DNA from 4 places in the Rhizobium binae genome. Region 1 is predicted to be linked to each of the others. Evidence: riboswitches for the same ligand, from Rfam matches in the RefSeq annotation. Region 1 holds a riboswitch; each other region holds the start of a gene.

Evidence for each region. A riboswitch is a leader RNA that binds a small molecule or an ion and turns the genes downstream of it on or off. The one in region 1 is predicted to bind thiamine pyrophosphate.
Region 2: another riboswitch for thiamine pyrophosphate. It lies ahead of thiC (phosphomethylpyrimidine synthase ThiC); the one in region 1 lies ahead of J2J99_RS20485 (hypothetical protein).
Region 3: another riboswitch for thiamine pyrophosphate. It lies ahead of thiM (hydroxyethylthiazole kinase); the one in region 1 lies ahead of J2J99_RS20485 (hypothetical protein).
Region 4: another riboswitch for thiamine pyrophosphate. It lies ahead of thiC (phosphomethylpyrimidine synthase ThiC); the one in region 1 lies ahead of J2J99_RS20485 (hypothetical protein).

What each region holds. Positions count from the first base shown of each region.
Region 1 covers NZ_CP071604.1:4,198,296-4,203,830, forward strand. Annotated here, with positions in the region: gene J2J99_RS20455 (formate dehydrogenase beta subunit) at 1-713, opposite strand, end outside; gene J2J99_RS20460 (formate dehydrogenase subunit gamma) at 710-1,189, opposite strand; gene J2J99_RS20465 (LysR family transcriptional regulator) at 1,323-2,216, opposite strand; gene J2J99_RS20470 (ArsR/SmtB family transcription factor) at 2,293-2,634, opposite strand; gene J2J99_RS20475 (SDR family NAD(P)-dependent oxidoreductase) at 2,737-3,507, opposite strand; gene soxR (redox-sensitive transcriptional activator SoxR) at 3,627-4,097, opposite strand; TPP riboswitch at 4,315-4,428, shown strand; gene J2J99_RS20485 (hypothetical protein) at 4,419-4,625, shown strand; gene J2J99_RS20490 (ABC transporter permease) at 4,637-5,443, shown strand; gene J2J99_RS20495 (ABC transporter ATP-binding protein) at 5,440-5,535, shown strand, end outside.
Region 2 covers NZ_CP071611.1:192,426-197,960, reverse strand. Annotated here, with positions in the region: gene thiC (phosphomethylpyrimidine synthase ThiC) at 1-795, opposite strand, end outside; TPP riboswitch at 891-1,022, opposite strand; gene J2J99_RS33750 (SPFH domain-containing protein) at 1,619-3,655, shown strand; gene J2J99_RS33745 (metallophosphoesterase family protein) at 3,805-5,073, shown strand; gene J2J99_RS33740 (AAA family ATPase) at 5,073-5,535, shown strand, end outside.
Region 3 covers NZ_CP071607.1:271,910-277,444, reverse strand. Annotated here, with positions in the region: gene J2J99_RS28195 (invasion associated locus B family protein) at 1-495, opposite strand, end outside; TPP riboswitch at 1,166-1,262, shown strand; gene thiM (hydroxyethylthiazole kinase) at 1,304-2,107, shown strand; gene thiE (thiamine phosphate synthase) at 2,104-2,739, shown strand; gene thiD (bifunctional hydroxymethylpyrimidine kinase/phosphomethylpyrimidine kinase) at 2,736-3,551, shown strand; gene J2J99_RS28175 (GNAT family N-acetyltransferase) at 3,761-4,240, shown strand; gene J2J99_RS28170 (glycoside hydrolase family 3 protein) at 4,265-5,287, shown strand; gene J2J99_RS28165 (ABC transporter substrate-binding protein) at 5,332-5,535, shown strand, end outside.
Region 4 covers NZ_CP071608.1:90,427-95,961, reverse strand. Annotated here, with positions in the region: gene J2J99_RS29660 (hypothetical protein) at 1-104, shown strand, start outside; gene J2J99_RS29655 (hypothetical protein) at 514-1,224, shown strand; TPP riboswitch at 1,422-1,533, shown strand; gene thiC (phosphomethylpyrimidine synthase ThiC) at 1,627-3,453, shown strand; gene thiO (glycine oxidase ThiO) at 3,455-4,426, shown strand; gene thiS (sulfur carrier protein ThiS) at 4,423-4,620, shown strand; gene J2J99_RS29635 (thiazole synthase) at 4,624-5,397, shown strand; gene J2J99_RS29630 (thiamine phosphate synthase) at 5,394-5,535, shown strand, end outside.

The DNA.
Region 1 (5,535 bases):
CCGACGGCCTCGTTCATCACAGCGATCGCATGCGGATATTCCGAACGCGTATAGACGAAACCCTTCGTGGCGCCGGTCGCAAGTCCTGATATCGCCATGCCCTCGATGAGCACGAAGGGATCCCCCTCCATGATCATCCGGTCGGCAAAGGTGCCGCTGTCGCCCTCATCGGCGTTGCAGACGATATATTTGCGTTCGCCGGCCGCATCGAGAACGGTCTTCCACTTGATGCCTGTCGGGAAACCCGCGCCGCCGCGTCCACGCAGGCCGGAATCGGTGACTTCCTTGACGATTTCGGCAGGCGCCATCGAAACGGCGCGGCGAAGGCCGGCAAGGCCGCCATGCGCCTCGTAATCCGAAAGCGAGAGCGGATCGATGACGCCGCAGCGAGCGAAGGTGAGGCGGGTCTGTTGCTTCAGGAACGGGAGGTCTTCAACCTCCCCGAGACAGAGCGGGTGGCCGCTGCCGCTCATTATCCCGGCCTCGAACAGAGCAGCCACATCCTTTGCCTTCACCGGTCCGTAGCCTATGCGCTTGCCGGCAAGCTCGACCTCGACCAGCGGTTCCAGCCAGAACATTCCGCGCGAGCCGTTGCGCACAATCTCGGCATCAAGGCCGCGGGCGACGATCTCCTGGGCAATCGCCTTTGCCACCTTTTCGGCCCCGAGCGCCAGCGCAGCGGCATCGCGCGGAACATATATCTTGACTGTCATCGGCGCGCCTCCGCAACGAGTTCCGTCGCCAGCTGATCGTCGACCCGGCCATACACCTCACCGTCGAGCATCGCCGACGGGGCGCAGGCGCAGAGCCCGAGGCAGTAAACCGGCTCCAGCGTCACGCTGCCGTCGAGCGTCGTCTGGTGGAAATCGATGCCGAGCAGCGCCTTGACGCGCTCAGCCAGCGCAACGCCGCCCATCGACTGGCAGGCCTCGGCGCGACAGAGCTTCAGCACATGCCGCCCAGCGGGGTGGTTGCGATAGTCGTGATAGAAGGTCATCACGCCATGCACCTCGGCGCGCGAAAGGTTCAGTTCCTCCGCGATCACGGGCAGGGCTTCCTGCGGCACATAACCGAATTCCTGCTGAACTTCATGCAGAATGGGAAGCAGCGGCCCTTCGAGGAAGCGAAGGTCGGCGACAATGGTACGCGTGCGCGCTGCGATATCGCCTTCGGCGATATGAATGGTCATAAGGCAGCCCTCCCAGCCGCTGGCTCGTTGCGGAATGTCGCCCTTCCCAGCATCAGGCCATTCCTCATGCACCATCTCAGGGAAGCCGGCGCCGATCAATAAAGCTGTCTCGTGAATTGATAGGTTTTTCCTATCAAAGCTCTTCATCCCGCACGAGCACTCGCGCCTCATGCAGCAAGGCCGACACGAGCGGCGTGAAGGGCTCGCGATAGGGCGCGACGAGGCCGACCAGATGGTGGGCTTCCGGCTCAACGATCGGAATCATTCGAATTTCTATTGGGAATCCAAATGATTTCGCGACGTTGCGCGGCATGATGCTTGCCCAGCGTCCGGTTCTGACATGCGAGAACAGCACGATCATCGAGTTGGATTCGAGTGTTGGATGCACTGTCGCCCCGGCTTCCGTCAGGTGCCGGTTGATGATGCGCCGGTTCTGCATGTCGGCGGTCAATAGGCAAAGCCGAAGATCGCCGACCTCCTTCCAGGTCACGTTGTCGCGATCAGACAGCGGGCTGCCCGCAGCCGTGATCAGATGATAGCGCTCGGCATAGAGGGGAACGCTGGTGACACGCCCGAGCGGCTCATTTTCAAGATAGGTGATACCGGCGTCGATCTCGAGATTTTCGAGCATGCTCAGCACCTGCAGCGAATTGCGCGAGACGATCGAGAAGGTGACGCCCGGATGTCGCTCCTGAAACGGCGTGGTGATGCGCGAAAGCATGGCGAGGGCCGTCGGAATGGCGGCGAGGCGAATGTGGCCGGAAAGACCGCGCCGCGCCGCGCGCATTTCCTCGCGCATGGTGCGGGCATCGCCGACGATGCGCCGCGCCCATTCGAGTACGCGCTGTCCCTCCGGCGTCAGCCCCTGATACCGCGACCCGCGCTGCACCAGCATGACGCCGAGCTGATCCTCCAGTTGGCGGATGGCGGCCGAGAGCGTCGGCTGCGAAATCCCGCATTCCTCCGCAGCGCGGCCGAAGTGCTTTTCATTGGCAAGGGCGATGAAGAATTCCAGCTTGTCGATCATCCGGTCTCCCGACCCGGTATGCTAGCATCCGGATCCAGCCCATCTTCTGCGCAGCCCCCGCGCAGTCCGATATGCTTTAACCGTTTTCGACAGCCGGAAAAAGATCGAACAGCGATTCGAGGAAGGCAAGCACGCTGAGATTGCCGATGCTGTAATAGACCAGCCTGCCCTGACGGCGCGTATTGACCAGCCCTTCGAGCCTCAGACGCGCGAGCTGCTGCGAGACCATTGCCTGTTGTATGCCGAGAATATTCTCGATTTCACCCACCGTCCGCTCCTCATTCGCGAGAATGCAGAGGATCAGAAGTCGGCTCTGATGCGCCAGCGCCTTCAGCAGATCGCTCGCCTCATGGGCTTTTGCAGCGAGTTTGTGCAAGTCCTGGCCGGTCATCCCCGGCTCCGGTTTAGGCAACGGCATTCGGCATCTCGGAAGGGAAGCAAAAGGTAGATCAGCACAATAGCATATTCGCAAAAGCGAATTCGTCAAATGTGATGAAATGCCAAAAAAGGTCCAAGTAAATCAGCACATAAGCTGACCGCCGTTGATCTCGAGGATCTGGCCGGTAATGTATCCGGACAGAGAAGGAGCCGCCAGGAAGAGATATGCGGGAGCACAATCCTCGGCGGTCCCGAGACGCTGCAGGGGAATGGATTTTCTCGTCTGTTCCAGCTTTTCGCGGGAGGAATAGCGCTCATGGAAATCCGTCTCGATCGTCCCCGGCGAGACGCAGTTGACGCGGATGCCATCCGGCGCCAGCTCACGAGCAAGCGCTTTGGAATAGGTGGAAACGAATGCTTTCGAGGCCGAATAGACCGAAGAACCGGGACTGCCGCCGGTCAGCGCTGAAATCGAAACCGTGTTGACGATGGCCGCGCCTTCTGCCGCCTTCAATGCCGGCAACAGCGCCCGGGTCAGCGCCACCACCGACGTCTGGTTCAGCCGCACGATCGCTTCATAATCCGCGTCGGTCAGTGTCGCAGCCGGAAAACGGCCGAGCATGGTGCCAGCGTTGTTGACCAGCACATGCACCTTGTCGAAGAAGGCGAGAGCGTCCTCTGCAAATTGCGCAGCGCCGCCGACGGCGGTGAAATCGGCGTGCAGCAACAGCGCCCGTCTTTCCGATTCGGCCGTCAGCAGGAAATCCGGCAGATCCCGTCCCGGTTTGCGCCCGGTATGGACGATCACCTTGGCGCCGCAGTCCAGGAACTGCCGGGCCACCTCGAGGCCGATGCCCCGCCCGGCGCCGGTGACGACGACATTGCGATTTTCGAATAGTCTCGGATGAAACACGAAGCCGTCCTCCTCGCGGACAATGCCGCCGGTTGCGCCCTTCGCCCTTAACATATGAGCGCGCCGGCCGAAAGAAAGGCACGCACCGATCTTTCCGCCGGTGACCGGCTGCAGGAAGCTCAGCTTTCGTTCTCGGTCTCCAGAAGCCGCGCGCCCGGCCCTTCCTCACCGAGCCGATCGCAGGGATTGCGCAACGGACAGCTCTCGATCGACAGGCAGCCGCAGCCGATGCAGCCGGTCAGACGGTCGCGCAGCAGGCTGAGCCGTCTGATTCGCTCGTCGAGTTCGCCCTTCCAGCGCGCTGACAGCGTCTGCCAGTCGGCAGCCGTCGGCGTGCGCCCCTGCGGCAGAGCGGCGAACGCCGTCTGGATTTCCGATAGCGGTATGCCGACACGTTGCGCCACCTTGATGATGCCGAGCCGGCGAAGCACGTCACGCCCGTAGCGCCGCTGGTTGCCGCGGGTGCGGACGCTGGCGATCAGCCCCTTGGCCTCATAGAAATGCAGTGCCGAGACGGCAAGACCACTGCGTTCCGCCACTTCGCCAACCGTCAGAAGCCTGCCGAGCGGCGTTGTAGAAATCCTATCCATCGCCTCTTGACCTCAATATTAGTTGAGGTTTTATAACGCCTGCTCCGCCGGTCGTAAAGCCCAAGCTCGGGTTCCGTTCCCGGCAGGTACGGAACCTCGGAAAACACCCGGACAGGACTCCGTCCGGGTGTTTTTTCGCGGCTGCGATTTCATTCCGACCGGGCGGACGGGTGCGCGATTTTGCGGTTGCGGTAAGAAAACCCCGATGATAGTTTTCGTTGAATAACAGGGGAGCTCCGTGTCGCCGGGGCTGAGATGCGAAGCGCAAGCCTCCGGACCCTTCAAAGCTGATCTGGGTAATGCCAGCGGAGCGAGGTTCAGATGTTTTCCGGCGCACAAGTGTCACCTTTTCCGATGTCCAGCCGGTTCGCCGGCACCATTCTCGATGTCTTCGACAGCTTTGCCCATCTGCAGCGGCGCGCGACTCTTCAACTGCGAAAAGGACGCTGCGGCACGTTGAATTGCTTGGATGATTTTATCCTTGCACAATTCCGATTTGAGCAATCATGCCGCCGGACGAAAGCCTGAAATCGACGCTGATGACATCGCCACCACCATTCGATTCGCGTCTTGCCGCGCTCAGTGCCTCCCTCTACCGGGCGAGCCCCGCCCTGCTCGCCGGTTTTGCCTTTCTGGCCGCATGGGAACTTTATGTCGATCTTTCCGGCATCAAATCGTCCATCCTGCCGGCGCCTTTGCGCATCCTTACCCAGGGCTGGCTGAACCGCGAAGCGCTGATATCAAACACCTGGCCGACGCTCGGCGCCACACTCGGCGGCTTCGCCCTGTCGCTCGCCTTCGCTTTCGTCTCGTCGATCCTTATGGATTTCATGCCCTTCATGCGCCGGGCATTGCTGCCGATCTTCATTGCCAGCCAAACGCTGCCGCTGGTGGCGATCGCGCCCCTCGTCGTTCTCTGGTTCGGTTTCGGCCTGTTGCCGAAGATCTTGCTGGTCGCGCTCGTCACCTTCTTCCCGCTGCTCGTCGCCCTGCTGCAGGGCTATGAGGCGACCGACCGCGACATCACTGAACTCTTGAACTCGATGAAGGCAAGCCGCTGGCGCATTTTCCGCCTGGCCCGGCTTCCCTCCTCGCTGCCCTATTTCTTCGCCGGCCTCAGGATCTCCATCACCTATGCCGTCGTCGGCGCGATCTTTGCCGAATATGCGGGAGCTGCGCGCGGCCTCGGCATCTATATTCTCAACGCCAAGAACAATTTCCGGCCGGATCTCGTCCTCGCCGCCGTCGTCGTCAGCGCCGTTCTGACACTCTGCCTCTTCGGGATGACGCTGATGATCGAGCGCCTCGTCATGCCCTGGCAACCGTCCGGGGAGCGCCGCCGATGACCGATCAACTGGTCGAACTGCGCAAGATTTCGAAATCCTTCGACGGCATGCAGGTGCTCGGCGATATTTCGCTCGCTGTCGCAAGCGGCGAG
Region 2 (5,535 bases), on a different replicon from region 1:
CGGCGAATTGCGAATGATCCATTCCCGGATGTTGTGAATGTTGCGACCGGTGGAGAGGTCCATGACCGTGTCGGCGCCCCAGCGGATCGCCCAGACCATCTTCTCCACCTCTTCCGCCATCGACGAGGTGACGGCCGAATTGCCGATATTGGCGTTGATCTTCACCAGGAAATTCCGGCCAATGATCATCGGTTCGGATTCCGGGTGGTTGATATTGGCCGGGATGATCGCCCTGCCCTCGGCGACTTCCCGCCGCACGAATTCGGGCGTCACGAAATCGGGAACATGCGCGCCGAAGCTCTCGCCGTCGCGGGCGAGCGCCTCCTTCGCGGCCTGCCGGCCGAGATTTTCGCGGATTGCGACAAACTCCATTTCCGGGGTGATGATGTCGGCACGCGCATAGGCGAGCTGGGTGACGGCGCGTCCGGCCTTTGCCTTTAGCGGTGTGTTGCGAATGGGAAATTCCGGCGTCAGCCGCTCGCCCGTGGCAAATCCATTGTCTTCAGGCTTCACCACCCGGCCTTCATAAGCTTCGACGTCGCCACGCCCCCTGACCCAGGCCTCGCGCAAACGCGGCAGACCGGCGTCGATGGAAACCACATGGGCCGGATCGGTATAGGGGCCGGAAGAATCATAGACCGTAACCGGCGGCTCACCGGAGGTCGGGTGAAGGCTGATTTCGCGCATCGGCACGCGCAGATCCGGATAGAGCGTTCCGGGTTTGACGATTTTGGTCGAGGCCGGAAGCGAGCCGGTGGTGACGACGGGAGTAAGCTGGGGTGCAACAATATTCATGGATGAGGCTCCAAGGTTTGACGTTTGGAGACCCAGTTCCAGTGTTGGAATGATGGAAAGACGCCTTGCGCGACAAAGCGAAAATCCGCTCAACAGCCGCAGCGTCCGCACCGTCCCTACGCCAGTATGAACTGGATCAGGTTCAACGGGTCACTGCGCCACAATCGGCAAAGCCCTATCGTCTAGCAGAATCTCAGCCCCTTGCCGGGACACCCCTGGTGAATGGTCGCCATCAAAGACCGCAGCGGCCCTTGTGTCAAGAAGCCCTTTTGCGTTCCAAGGGAGCTGCGGATGTCGCCAGAGGGGTGTTGTCAACCGGTTTGAGAAACCTGCGGCCCAGATAGGCGCGGATCGATGGTTCGACGCGAGCTACAAAAACAGCAAATGCGCGAGGTTATTTCAGCAAGATTGAATAGTCGAAATAGTAAAATCACTGGAAGTACTTATCCGATTTTCGCTTTAAACGTCTTTAAACCGATCGGGCTTGTCGCTAATTTCTCCGGCGTCATGTCTATCAAGGCAACTCCAATGTGAGACCACTCACGACACGCCGTCCTTCGGTGGGGACTCGGGACGCGCGGTCATCTTTCCAGACAATGAGCAGCCCAGGCGTTCGACGTCCTTGTCGCATGGTTCCTTAATCGCCTTCGATTGAGGAAAATCATGCAGCAATGCACGTGCGACAGCCGCCTCTGCCCGTCTGGAGGACGGGCAACGCTGTCGTGCGTCGAGCGCATGGGCGTGCAATCTCCCCGTCTTATCAACCAACACCAACCGGGCGGCTATCGGGTGGACGAACCCGTGCGCCCATGCGAGAGAAAAGATGGAAACCCTATATCTAAGCCCGATGGGATGGAAGGCGATCGGAATCGCCGTTACGCTCATCGTGCTGGCAACCCTGTTCCGGTTGAGCGGCGTGATCCGCTATATCCCCAACGACAGGCTCGGCATTCTCGAAAAGCTGTGGAGTTTTCGCGGCTCCGTCGACAATGGCTTCATTGCGCTCTACGGCGAGGCCGGCTTCCAGCCGGAAGTCGTGCGCGGCGGCCTGCATTTCTTCATGCCGTTCCAGTATGCGATGCATCGCGCCAATCTCGTGACCATTCCGCAGGGCCAGATCGGCTATGTCTTCGCCCGCGATGGCGAGCCGTTGCCGCCGACTCAGACGCTTGCCTCGAACGTCGACGCCGATGATTTTCAGGATGTGCGCGGCTTTCTGACAAAGGGCGGCCAGAAGGGTCCGCAGCGCAAGATCCTGCGCGAAGGCACCTATGCCATCAATCTCGCGCAGTTCATCGTGCTGACCGCGCAATCGACCTATGCCGTCAACCTGAACGCGTCGGAACAAAGGCTGTTTGCCGACATGTCCAATTTGATCACGCAGCGCAACGGCTTCGAGCCTGTCGTCATTCATGACGCCGAGGACCTGATCGGCATCGTCACCATCCATGACGGTCCGGCGCTGCCGGATGGCGAGATCATCGCGCCGACCGTTGCCAACAATCCGAAAGACCCAAACTTCCACAATAATTTCCAGGATCCGGAGAAGTTTCTCAATGCCGGCGGTTATCGCGGCCGGCAACTGCAGGTGCTTGCCGACGGCAGCTATTTCCTCAACCGTATCTTTGCGACCGTCGAACTCGTCGAGAAGACGATCATCGACGTCGGCACGGTGGGTGTCGTCGTCTCCTATACCGGCCGGCGGAGCGCGGATATTTCAGGCCAGTCCTATCGCCACGGCGAACTGGTCGAGGCGGGCGCACGCGGCGTCTGGTCGACGCCGCTGCTGCCGGGCAAATATGCGTTCAACACCTATGCCGGCAATATCATCGTCGTGCCGACGACCAACTTCGTGCTCAAATGGACCAAGGAACAGTTCGGCGAGCACAGGCTCGACGAGAATCTTTCCGAAGTGTCGCTGATCACCAAGGATGCGTTCGAGCCGGTGCTGCCGCTCTCGGTGGTCGTCCATATCGATTATATGAAGGCGCCCCTCGTCGTGCAGCGTTTCGGGGATATTAAACGGCTGGTCGAACAGACGCTCGACCCGATGGTCTCGGCCTATTTCAAGAATATCGCCCAGACCAAGACCTTGATCGAACTGCTACAGGAACGCAGCGAAATCCAGCGCAAATCCGGCGATGAAATGCGCGAGAAGTTCGGCTCCTATAGCCTCGAACTGCAGGAGGTGCTGATCGGCACGCCACGGGCTAACAATGGTCAAAACAGCATAGAGCAGATCCTCATCCAGCTGCGCGAGCGTCAGATCGCCGTTGAAAAGGTCGAGACCTATAAATTGCAGGAGGCGGCGGCGATCCAGGAGCGCACATTGCGCGAGAAGGAGGCGCTCGCAGAGCAGCAGGCCAAGATCACGACATCGGCGCTTACCATCGAGATCAGCGAGAACGAGGGCAAGGCGCAGCTCGCCCGCACCCGCCAGCAGGCGGAAACCATTCAGGTGACCGCCAAGGCGGAGGCCGAGAAAGTGCGCCTTGCCGGCCTCGGCGAGGCCGACCGGATCAAGGCCGTCGCGCTTGCCGATGCCGAACGCATCAAGGCGACCGGTCTGGCAGATGCCCAGAAGGTGCGCGCCATCGGTTTGGCGGAAGCCGAGGCGACGGAGAAGAAGGTCGCGGCCTTCGGCGGGCCGGACTATCAGCTCAACTCCCAGGTCCTCATGCGCTTCGCCGAAGCGATCGAAAACGGCAGGCTGCCGCTCGTGCCGCAGATCCAGGTCGGCGGCGGCGAAAAGGGCGCCACCAATGGTCTTGTGGAAATGATGTTGTCGATGCTGGTGGCCGATCGGCTGGGGCCGCAGGGTGCACCGGCTGCGGCGCCGGCCCCGGTGGAGCAACATTGATTGTGGATGGGCCGGCTTGCCGGCCCATTTCGCTCGCGCCCCCTGAACGCGTGCCCCATATTCTCTTCCTCACGGCCAGTGACAGTGAGGGCGCGTTCATCTCCGACGGCACCGGCTCATCATCTTATCGCAACGCGATTTCTGCATTCATGGCTTATCGTTTCGTCCACACTGCCGATCTCCATCTCGACTCTCCGCTGCGGTCGCTGGCGCTTCGCAACGCCGAGCTGGCCGATCTCGTGAGTGACGCCAGCCGGCAGGCACTGATCGCGATCGTCGACCTTTGCCTCGAGGAACAGGTCGATGCGCTGGTCATCGCCGGCGATCTTTATGACGGTGAGCAAACGTCGATGAAGACGGCGCGCTTCCTGGCAAGCCAGCTGGAACGGCTGCACCGGGCGGGGATTGGCGTCTTCAAGATCCGCGGCAATCACGATGCGCTGTCGAAGATCGCCAGGGAGCTGGTGATGCCTGACACGGTGAAGATCTTCGGCGGTCATGCCGAGGCCGTGGAGGCGACGAAAGGCAGCCTGTCGATTGCGATCCACGGTCTGAGCTTCGCCAAACCGCAGGCGCCGGACCCGCTTCTGCCGAAGTTCAAGCCGCCGGTGGCGGGCGCGGTCAATATCGGCATCATGCATACGAGCCTTGCCGGATCCGCCGGCCATGACGTCTATGCGCCCTGCAATGTGCTTGACCTTCACGCCTCGGGATTCGACTACTGGGCGCTTGGGCATCTTCATCAGCGCAGCCAGTATCCCGGCACGGCGACGGTCATCATGCCCGGCATGCCGCAGGGCCGCGACATCAACGAGTCGGGCGTCAAGACGGTGTCGCTGGTGACCGTGGCGGACGACCGGACGGTGACGGTCGAGGAGCGGCGCACCAGCATTGCGCAGTTCGAGCGCGTCGATGTCGACTTGACGGATGTCGACGATTGGCGTGATGCGGCCATGGCGATCGAAGCGGCATTGACGGCGCAGCGCGACCATACGGCCTCGCCGCATCTCGTCGCGCGCCTCAGGCTTTCCGGTCGTACGCCGCTCTCCTGGCAGCTTCGCCGCGATGTCGACCTCATGCAGGCGGAAGCCGAGCAGCGCGGTGACCGGATCGGCCGGACCTGGATCGAGAAGCTGGAACTCGCCTTCGAAGCGCCGGTGTCCCTCGCCGAGGCGGCAGTTGCCGATCCCGTCGTCGAGCTCGGTGCGCTGATGCGGAACGAGGTCATCGCCCGCCGCGGATTTCGCGACGATGTCAGGGAGATGGTCCGCGACCTGCTTGCAGACCTGCCGCCCGAAAGCCGGGCATTTGCCGGGCATGACGAGGCGGGTTTCGAACGCTTCATCGACAGCCTTCTCGCCGATGGCGCCGAGGACATCGCTGCCCGGATGAAGGCCGCGGAGCGGGGAGACAGCTGATGCGCCTGCGCCGTCTCGACCTCATCCGTTATGGCAAGTTCACCGACCACTCGATCGATTTCGGCGCGGTCCGACCGGGTTCGCCGGATCTGCATATCGTCTATGGCCTCAATGAAGCGGGCAAGTCGACCACCTTCGCCGCCTATCTCGATCTGCTCTACGGCATTGGCGAGCGCAGCACCTACAATTTCCTGCATCCCTACAACACCATGAAGGTCGGTGCGCGGCTGGAATTCGGTGGCGCGGACCATGAGCTGGCGCGGCTCAAATTGCGGGCCGGCAGCCTCATCGATGATCGGGGACAGGCTGTGAACGAGGCGCTGCTCGCCGGCGCGCTCGGCGGCGTCGGCCGCGAAGCCTATCGCACGATGTTCTCGCTCGACGACCAGTCGCTCAAGGAAGGCGGCAACGCCATCATCCAAAGCAAGGGCGAGCTCGGCGAGTTGCTGTTCTCGGCAAGCT
Region 3 (5,535 bases), on a different replicon from region 1:
CTTCTTCAGCGCCGCAGCCGTCCTGTTATCCAGCGCCAACTGCGCCCAGCATCCGGTGTGGTTGCAGTTGCGGTAGTCGAACTTGGCGACGAGCTTGCCGTCCGCCTTGATCGACAGGCCCGAGGGCAGGAAGACGTTGAGCGGCAGGAGGGCGGTCAGCACCAGCCGCGGCTTGCCCTTGTCGGCCGGTCCGGCCGGCGGCGCCGATATCGCCAGCGTCAGGACATTGACCGGCTTGCCGTCCTTGGCGACTTGCGCGACCTGTGCGACTTCGCACGCCTCGGCACCGTCAGAGCCGGTGCAGCGATAATACCAGTCGTCGAATTTCTGCGATTTCATCGCCGGCGGCGCCGGCTTGGCCTGCACCTGTTCCGGTTCCTGAGCCGCAGGCGCCGGAGATTGCGCAAAAGACGGATTGGCACAAGCAATGAACATCGGAACCGGGGCGATCATCCGGATGCCCCGCTTCATGCCGCTTTTCAAAAGTTTTTTCATTTAAAATGCAACTTCAGGAAGTTTTTATTCTGTTGAATCGTCATATCTTTGCAGTCCGCACTTCGGTCAACCCTAACGTGTTAGCACGGTAAAGTTTGCGTTAGGTATTTGGTTCGCGTTTCGGGAGATGAGGTCCAGCCTGCCCGAGATTGCTATGCCAACAGAATCGCCAGCAGATTCCGGAATTTGACTAAACCGGCTGGCGAGGGACAAGAGACGCCGCGCAACTTACGCGAGGCTGGTCGTCTGCTCGTTTTCATTGCAAATCATCAGCATAGACGGATAGGATGAATAATCGGAAACCCGGAAAAGTTCGTGGAAAGATGAGCCGAACTCATTTTGAAGAAGAAGCGTTCCGAAAGGCCTGCATCGCTCCTCAACGCCGCCCATAAATACAGAGATGTATTCGCGAGATTCATTACACCGCCGGTTGATACTATTATCTCTGCCGGAATAGAGAGGACAACCGTTTGGCGATACGGCAATCCACCGGCGCCGCCCGGACCGGAATCGACGAAAACCATTCGGGAAAACCTGGCATGGAGGCGAATCGGCAACGAACTCCGCCCCGTCAAAGGCGAGGCCGCCGTAAACGGCTTCACGCGCCGCGCCGTCGCGGGACTGTCATTTTCGAGATGACATCCGCGCCGTTCTCTGCGAAAAAGAGCACGATGAGAGACAGGGGCGTTCGTCGACAGACGGGCTGAGAAGCACCCTTCGAACCTGAACCGGATAATGCCGGCGGAGGGAGTCGCTCGGGGATCGCCGTACACGCTGCCCCGCGCCTGCCCCGCCTGAAAGGGGCGATATGCAAAGCAAGACCACCTCGGGAGCCATGCTGGAGGCGATGCGCGAAAAGCCGCCGCTCGTCCACTGCATCACCAACTACGTCGCCATGAACATCGCCGCCAATGTCCTGCTTGCCTCCGGCGCCTCGCCCGCCATGGTGCATGCGGCTGAGGAAGCCGGCGAATTCGCCGGCATCGCGAGCGCACTGACCGTCAATATCGGCACGCTGTCGACGCAATGGCTCGACGGCATGCGGGCGGCGGCGAAGGCAGCGGCCTCAGCCGGCAAACCCTGGGTGCTCGATCCGGTGGCGCATTATGCGACGGCCTTTCGCCGCCAAGCGGTTGCCGATCTGCTGGCGCTGAAGCCCACGATCATTCGCGGCAATGCTTCCGAGATCATCGCGCTTGCCGGCGGGGAGAGCCGCGGCCAGGGCGTCGACAGTCGCGATCCGGTCGAGCAGGCGGAGGATTCGGCCCGCCGGCTCGCGGAGCGGCAGCAGGCCATCGTCGCCGTCACCGGCGCCGTCGATTTCGTGACCGACGGCGCGAGATCGGTGCGCATCAAGGGCGGATCGGTGCTGATGCCGCAGGTCACCGCGCTCGGCTGCTCGCTCACCTGCCTCGTTGGCGCCTTCGCCGCCACTGCGCCCGGGGATCTGTTCGGGGCGACGGTCGCTGCGCTCGCAACCTTTGCCGTCGCCGGCGAAGATGCCGCACTCGGGGCGGCCGGTCCCGGCTCGTTCGCCTGGCGCTTCCTCGATGCGCTGGCCGTACTCGACGGTGAAGCGCTGGATGCGAGAGCCAGGGTATCGATCGCATGAAGGCTTTCGACCTTTCGCTCTATCTCGTCCTCGATCCGGATCTCTGCGCCCCGATCGGCATGGTCGAGACCGCCCGGCTTGCCGTTGCCGGTGGCGCGACGATGGTGCAACTGCGCGACAAACGGGCCGGCACGCCGGGGATGATCGAGACCGGCCGCGCCTTGAAGCAGGCGCTCGATGGCACCGGCACCCGCCTCATCGTCAATGACGACATCGAAGCGGCGATCGCCATCGGCGCTGATGGCCTGCATATCGGCCAGGACGACATGGATGCGCGCACCGCGCGCGCGATGATCGGTCCCGACATGATCCTCGGCCTCTCGGTCGAAACCGAGGCGCTGGCAGCCGCTGTCGATCCCGATCTCGTCGACTACACCGGCGTCGGCCCGGTCTTTGCGACGCCGACCAAGGCCGACCACAAGCAGCCGATCGGCTTTGACGGCCTGGCACGGCTGGTGCAGGCCTCGCCGGTGCCCTCGGTCGCCATCGGCGGCCTCAAGGGGGAGCATGTAGCAGAAGTGTTTGCCGCCGGCGCCAAGGGGCTTGCCGTCGTCTCCGCAATCTGCGGCACCCCGGACCCCGAAGCCGCCACACGCCGCATCGCCGCAGAAATCCGAAAGGTCCCGGCATGATCCGCAACGTCCTCTCCATCGCCGGCTCCGATCCCTCGGGCGGCGCCGGCATCCAGGCCGATCTGAAGGCCTTTTCCGCCCGCGGCGTCTACGGCATGGCGGTGCTGACGGCGCTGACGGCGCAGAACACCCAAGGGGTGAGCGGCGTGCATCTGGTGCCGCCTCCATTCGTCGCCGATCAGATCGATGCCGTCTTTGCCGATGTGCGCGTCGATGCCGTCAAGATCGGCATGATTGCCAATGCGGCCATCGCCGAAGCCGTCGCCGCCGCACTTTCTACCGCCAAAGGTCGCAGCGTTCCCGTCGTCCTCGATCCGGTCATGATCGCCAAAGGCGGCGCCGCCCTGCTCGCGCCCGAAGCGGTCGACATGCTGACCCTCCGGCTGCTGCCGCTTGCCACGCTACTGACCCCGAACCTGCCGGAGGCCGCAGCACTGCTGCATCAGCCGGTCGCGACGAACCGGACGGAGATGGCGGCGCAGGCCGAACAGTTGCGCGCCCTCGGCCCGGCCTCTGTACTGGTCAAGGGCGGCCATCTCGACAGCGACGAGAGCCCCGACGTGTTGGCCGCCGTCGACGGGCTGCACTGGTTCGAAGCCCGGCGCGTGCCGACCAAGAATACGCACGGCACCGGCTGCACGTTATCGAGCGCGCTGGCGGCCGAGCTTGCCAAGGGCGCCTCGGCGCCAGAGGCCGTCGCCATCGCCAAGGACTATCTTGCCGGCGCGGTCGCGGCGGCCGGACACCTCACTGTCGGCTCAGGCCACGGGCCGGTGCAGCATTTTCATGCACTCTGGAAAGACGGCGCATAAGCGCTGAACTCGACGAACAGCTACATCGAACGGCCCGGTCTCCCCGGGCCGTTTTCGCGTATGCAACCCTGCGTTGATAACGCAACCAAAGCGGCTGAATCACTGGTGCTGATTGAAAAACCCTGTTGACAAAGCCCGACGAGATGGCAAGTCTATGACATACGAGGGGTATATATTCCACAAAACCGGAATAATCGGAGGAGTGTCGGGTGCCGGACCTGGTTGTGAGCCTTTACTCCACGCAGCTCGCCGAGCTGAAACACCGAGCCGATCACGTCGGCGCCTCCATCCGCCCGGCCCTCCCCCCGGAACTGCATCTCGTCGTCAACTGGGTTCGCGAACACTTCAGCGAGAACTGGGCAAGCGAGGTCTCGGTCGCCTTCTCCCGCCAGCCCGTCGCCTGCCTGGTCGCCGTCGCTGGCGGAATGCTCAAAGGCTTTGCCTGCTATGACACGACGGCGCGCGGCTTCTTCGGCCCGACCGGCGTTGATCCGCAAGCGCGCGGCAAGGGGATCGGGCTCGCGCTGTTTTCCGCCTGCCTTCAGACGATGAAGACGCTCGGCCATGCCTATGCCTTTATCGGCGATGCCGGCCCGGTCGAATTTTACGCCAGGACCGCAGGCGCCATCATCATCCCGGCCCCCGACAAGGGCATTTACGAACGCATGCTGAGAAGCATGCCGAAATGACCATCTGATACCGGAGTTATAGAATTGTCCTCGACCCCCCTCGCCCTTTTTGTCGGCCTTCCCAATCCGGTTCTGTCGGACGACGAATTCGCGCTGTTTCGCGAGACGAACCCGCTCGGCCTCTTCGTCGGCAGGCGCAATCAGCGCGAGCCGGAGCAGACGAAGCGGCTGATCGAACGCTTCCGGCAAGCCGTCGGCCGCGACGACGCCCCCGTCTTCACCGATCAGGAGGGCGGCCGCGTCCAGCACCTCGATGCCGGCCCCTGGCCGCTCTTCCGCAGCTTCGGCCAGTTTGCCGAACTGGCGCGCCGTGATTTCGAGCTCGGCAAAAAAGCATTGCGCCTTTCCTCCCAGGCCATGGGCGCGATGATGACGGAACTCGGCCTTTCGAGCGGCTGCTCGCCCGTTCTCGACCTCGTCTTCGAGACGACGAGCGCGGTCATCGGCGCCCGCTCCTTCGGCCCCGATCCCGATGTCATCGCTGCCCTCGGCCGCGAGGTGGTCGACGGCCTGCTGGAGACCGGCAACATGCCCGTGATGAAGCATATTCCCGGGCATGGCCGGGCGGCGCTCGATTCCCACAAGGAGCGGCCGGTCGTCGACGCCAGTCGCGAAACGCTCACCGCCACCGATTTCAAACCCTTCGTCGCGCTGAAGGATACGCCCTGGGCCATGGTCGCCCACGTCGTCTACCCGGCCTTCGACGCGGAGCTACCGGCCTCCGTCTCGCCTGTCATGCACGACCTCATCCGCAACGATCTCGGCTATGACGGCGTGCTGATCTCCGACTGCATCTTCATGGAATCGCTTTCCGGCACCCTGCCGGAGCGAGTCGAACAGGTGCTCGATGCCGGCTTCGACATCGCGCTCCACAGCCATGGCGATCTCAGGGAAAGCGAAGCCGCCGCCAAAGCCGCCCGGCCACTGACGGACGCCGCGCTCAAGCGCATCGCCGCCGGCCAGGCCCGCCTCGGCAATCTCAAGGTCAACTTCCGCGCCGCCCACCGCCAAGTCGAAGACATGTTTGCCAACGCCTCGGTCTCCTGACCGGCGCGCCATCTCTCACCGCATAAGAAAAAGGGGAATAAAACATGAAAAAATATCTTCTAGCAGCCGCTGCCCTGACACTGCTTTCCGGTTCTGCCATGGCGCAGACGATCCTGACGGCCAATATCGAACCGGCGACGACCTGGGTGCGCAACTTCAATCCGTTCAACCAGACCTCGGCGCGCCAGTCGACGCTCGATTTCATCTATGAGCCGCTGGTCATCTTCAATCGTTTCGACAGCAACAAG
Region 4 (5,535 bases), on a different replicon from region 1:
AATGGCTCCTGGATTTTGCTTTCGGTTGCGAGCTATTTTATCCGATCCAGCTATATGAACATCTCGCAACGAGCGAGAGGACGACAAAGGCGCTAAACCGTTAAGTGAATTGGGAGAATTTGGACCGGCCGCCACGTTCCTCCTTTGAAATCCACGTCTATTGAGTTTCCATATTCCGGGATGGAAGCATCGGCTCAGTCGCCAACGCTTGCAAACTCCAACAACAAGTCGGCGAGCGGATGGAGGATATCATGGACGACCTTGATGCGACGCAAGCAAAGGACGGCTCGGGCACACAGGCTTCAACAGGTGTGAACCAGCACGGCAGGAACATCGGAAGATGGTAAGAAAGTCTATCGGGAACCCGACCGTTAAACGGTACCCGCAAGGCGCAGTTCAAATCTTGCTGCTGGCATCAAATACGCTGACAACGCGCGCTCGCCTGCCAAAATCAAGGAAATTTGACGCGCAGGGTTCGCCCATCAAATTCACCGCAGAAAGGATTCGTTCTCCGTGTCATTTTGTTCTTCGAAACGCATTCGCATCGCCGCACTTGCAGCGACTGCCATCGTGCTGGGCACCCAGATCGCAATTGCGCAAGAACCGTCTATAGGGTCTCAGTGGCTGAACTCGCCAACATCTCGAGTGGAAGCGCTTGCGGTCCTTCAGACCTTGAATGCCAATCTCCTGAGTAACGCCAGTGCTACGTTGACCCTTGATCGCTGGTGCGCCGCGCACAAGCTCGCACCGGAAGGTTCTAAGATTGTAGCTCAGCGTGTGGGCGGGCAAGACAAGCCGGCCGATGAGCACATCCGTGAACTTCTGACCGTCGGACCCGGTGAGCTGATCGCTTATCGCCGCGTCCGCCTGGTCTGCGGCGACCGCGTCTTGTCGGAAGCCGACAACTGGTATGTACCCGCAAAATTAACTGCAGAGATGAATCAGGCTTTGAAGACCAGCGATATCGCGTTTGGCAGAGCCGTTCAGGCTCTTAATTTCACTCGCACAAACCTGTCTGCCAAGTTGCTCTGGTCCCCTCTATCCGAAGGCTGGGACATGGACGGCTTAACAGCGCATGAAACAAGTTCCCTCAGCCTGCCGCCGTTCCTGCTCGAACATCGTGCCGTACTGAAACTTCGAGACGGCACGCCGTTTAGCGCCTTGGTCGAAAGCTACACGGACAAAGTACTAGACTTTCCAGTTCCGCGCCTGCTTTCTCAATAGCGCTTCGGTAGCTCAGCATACTTGCTGAATTGCGCGGGATAAAAATCGACAGCCACTGCATGCGACAAAAGCGCCTGCCTTGCGGAAGCGTGCCGTCGGGCGACTGACTTGTCGATTCGTTGATCGCGGCGACGCACGATCCTGAGCCATCGCAGATGGTCACTTGACAGTCCTCTCGGCAAGCCTCTACCCTTTTTGGCATTCACCAGGGGGGTCCCGGCAAGGGGCTGAGATACTGCTATCGCGCGCAGTGACCCGTTGAACCTGATCCAGTTCATACTGGCGTAGGGACGGTGCAAGCGCTCGAGAGGTTTCGGATTCACGCGTGGAATCCGTGCCGGCGTCTTTCCATCATTCCGGCTGAGGACTGGGTCTCCAAACTCAAACTTGGAGCCTCAAACCGTGAACATCGCCGCAAAGAATATCACCCCAACCGTCACCACCGGCCCCTTGCCGACATCCAGGAAGATCTACAGTCGGGGGGACATCCATCCCGACATTTGCGTGCCGATGCGCGAAATCAGCCTTCATCCGACATCGGGCGAGCCGCCCGTTGTCGTCTACGACTCGTCCGGCCCCTATACGATCGAGGGCACCGAGATCCGTGTCGAACAGGGGCTGCCCTCACTGCGACGTGACTGGGTTCTCGCCCGCGGCGACGTCGAGGCCTATAAGGGCCGCCATGTCCGTCCCGAAGACAACGGCTTTGCCAGCGGCGAAAGGCTGACGCCCGAATTCCCCGCGCTACGCCAGCCGCTGCGCGCAAAGGATGGCAGTGCAGTCACCCAGCTCTCTTATGCGCGCGCCGGCATCGTCACGCCCGAGATGGAATTCATAGCCATCCGCGAAAACCTCGGCCGCAAGGCGCAGGAGGAGGCAATGGTTCGAGACGGCGAGAGCTTCGGCGCTCATATTCCGGACCATGTGACGGCGGAATTCGTCCGGCAGGAAGTGGCGGCGGGACGAGCGATCATCCCCGCCAACATCAATCATCCCGAAGCCGAGCCGATGATCATCGGCCGCAATTTCCTGGTGAAGATCAACGCCAATATCGGCAATTCGGCCATCACGTCGTCGATGGCCGAAGAGGTCGAGAAGATGCTCTGGGCGGCGCGCTGGGGTGCCGACACCGTCATGGACCTTTCCACCGGCCGCAACATTCACAACATCCGCGAATGGATCATCCGCAATTCGCCGCTACCAATCGGTACCGTGCCGCTCTACCAGGCGCTGGAGAAGGTCGAGGGCATTGCCGAGAACCTGACCTGGGAGGTGTATCGCGACACGCTGATCGAGCAGGCCGAACAGGGCGTCGACTATTTCACCATCCATGCCGGCGTGCGGCTTCACTACATCCCGCTCACCGTCAACCGCGTCACCGGCATCGTCTCGCGCGGCGGCTCGATCATGGCCAAGTGGTGTCTCCATCATCATCGCGAGAGCTTCCTCTACGAGCATTTCGAGGAGATCTGCGATATCTGCCGCGCCTATGACGTTTCCTTCTCGCTCGGCGACGGCCTGCGTCCTGGCTCCATCGCCGATGCCAACGATGCAGCGCAATTCGCCGAACTGGAAACACTGGGAGAGTTGACCAAGATCGCCTGGGCGAAAGACTGCCAGGTGATGATCGAAGGCCCCGGCCATGTGCCGATGCACAAGATCAAGGAAAACATGGACAAGCAGCTCAAGGTCTGCGGCGAGGCGCCCTTCTATACGCTTGGACCGCTGACGACGGATATCGCACCGGGTTACGATCACATCACCTCCGGCATCGGCGCAGCAATGATCGGCTGGTTCGGTACGGCGATGCTCTGCTACGTCACGCCCAAGGAGCACCTGGGGCTTCCCGACCGCAACGACGTGAAGGTAGGCGTCATCACCTACAAGATCGCGGCCCACGCGGCTGATCTCGCCAAGGGGCATCCGGCAGCACAGCTGCGCGATGACGCGCTCTCGCGTGCCCGTTTCGAATTCGGCTGGGAGGATCAGTTCAACCTCTCGCTGGACCCCGAAACCGCCCGCAGCTTCCACGACGAGACGTTGCCGAAGGAAGCCCAAAAGGTGACCCATTTCTGCTCCATGTGCGGCCCGAAATTCTGCTCCATGCGGATTTCGCACGATATCCGCGCCGAAGCGCAGAAGGAGGGGCTAGACGCGATGGCAGCGCGTTATCGCGAGGGCGGCGACCTCTATATGCCAGTTCAAACCCTGCAACATTCGGGCGAATGAGATGCGTGTGCTTGTCAAAGGGGCCGGCGTCGCCGGCCTGACGGTGGCGCATGAACTGCGCGCTCGAGATGCCGAGGTCACCGTGCTGGATCCATATGACGGTTTCCTGCGTGCTGCTTCGTGGCTCGCGGGCGGAATGTTGGCGCCTTGGTGCGAGCGGGAGAGTACTGATGACGCAGTACTCACGCGCGGTCTCACCGCCGCCGACAAATGGGAAGCAATGGTGCCGGGAGAGGTGCGACGAAACGGAACGCTCGTGGTCGCCTCTGCTCGCGATCTTGGTGAACTGCGACGCTTTGCCTGCCGCACGACGGGTTATGAATGGCTGGACGAGCCGGCGATCGCGGCGCTGGAACCCTCCCTTGCCGGGCGGTTCCGGCACGGGCTGTTCTTTCGCCGCGAAGCCCATCTCGATCCTCGGCGAGTGTTGTGTCTGCTGCGCACCAAGCTGACGGATCAGGGGGTCACCTTCGTGGGCGAGAGGCCGCACGAGAGCTTCGACAGTGTCGTCGATTGCACGGGCGCAGCGCAGATCGGCGAGGTAAAGGAATTGCGCGGCGTCCGCGGCGAAATGCTTTACCTTAGAAGCTTCGACGTGGATCTCTCCCGGCCGGTCCGCCTGCTCCATCCGCGTATCCCCGTCTACATCGTCCCGCGAGGAAACGGTCTGTTCATGGTCGGCGCGACGATGATCGAGACGGAATTCGACGGGCCTATAGTCGCCCGCTCACTGATGGAACTGCTCAACTCTGCATACACGCTATTTCCGGCCTTTGCCGATGCAACCATAATCGAAACGGGTGTCGGAATCCGCCCAGCCTTTCCAGACAATCTTCCACGCGCAAGCCGTCAGGGAAAGGTGATCTCGCTCAACGGCCTCTTCCGCCACGGCTTTCTGCTCGCGCCAGCCATGGCGGCCGAGGCGGCTGAACTTGTCTTCAACCAACATACCACGGGAAGGAATGCCTCATGAAAGTGATCGTTAATGGCGAGGCCCAGGATGTCGCGGCTGAGACGCTGTCGGAGCTTTTAGTCCTGATGGAATACGAGGGTGACTGGCTGGCGACAGCCGTCAACGGTGAGCTTGTCCATCGCGAAGACCGCTTCGATCGTTCGCTCAACGACAATGACAGGATCGAAATCCTGTCGCCGATGCAGGGAGGCTGACGGATGCTGACGCTCTATGGGGCCGAAATAAACTCCCGTCTGCTGCTCGGCACAGCGCAATACCCCTCTCCTGCCGTCCTCTCCGAGGCCGTCTGGCAGTCGGCGACGGAAATCGTCACCGTCTCTCTTCGTCGTGAGATGTCGGGGGGCCGCAGCGGTGGTGCCTTCTTCGAGATGATCCGCGCGCTCGGCGTTCGTATCCTTCCCAACACTGCAGGTTGCCACAGCGTCGCGGAAGCGGTGCTGACCGCAAAGATGGCACGCGAGCTGTTCGCCACCGACTGGATCAAGCTCGAGGTCATCGGCAACCATGATACGCTACAGCCGAACGTCTTCGGTCTCGTCGAGGCGGCTCGCACACTTGTCAGCGAAGGTTTCGAAGTCTTCCCGTACACGACCGACGATCTGGTCGTGGCCGAACGACTGCTGGAGGCCGGCTGCAAGGTGCTCATGCCTTGGTGCGCACCGATTGGCAGTGCTGCCGGGCCGCTCAATCCGACAGCGCTCAGAGCAATGCGGGCGCATTTCCCCGACGTGTCGCTGATCGTCGATGCCGGCATCGGCCGGCCGTCGCACGCAACTGCGGTCATGGAGCTTGGTTTCGATGCGGTTCTGCTCAACACCGCCGTTGCCGGCGCCGGAGATCCCGCGGCGATGGCAGCCGCCTTTGCCGCGGCAATCGCCGCCGGCAATCAAGCCTTTCACGCCGGCATGCTGGAGCCACGCGACATGGCCGTCCCCTCCACGCCGGTGATCGGAAAGGCGGTATTCACATGAAGCTTGATCCGTTCTACCTGATCGTCGACAGCGCCGAATGGATTGCCCGGCTGGTACCCCTCGGTGTCAAGCTGGTGCAGTTGCGCATCAAGGATCGTCCGGAGACTGAACTATGCGCCGAGATCCGTCGCGCAGTAG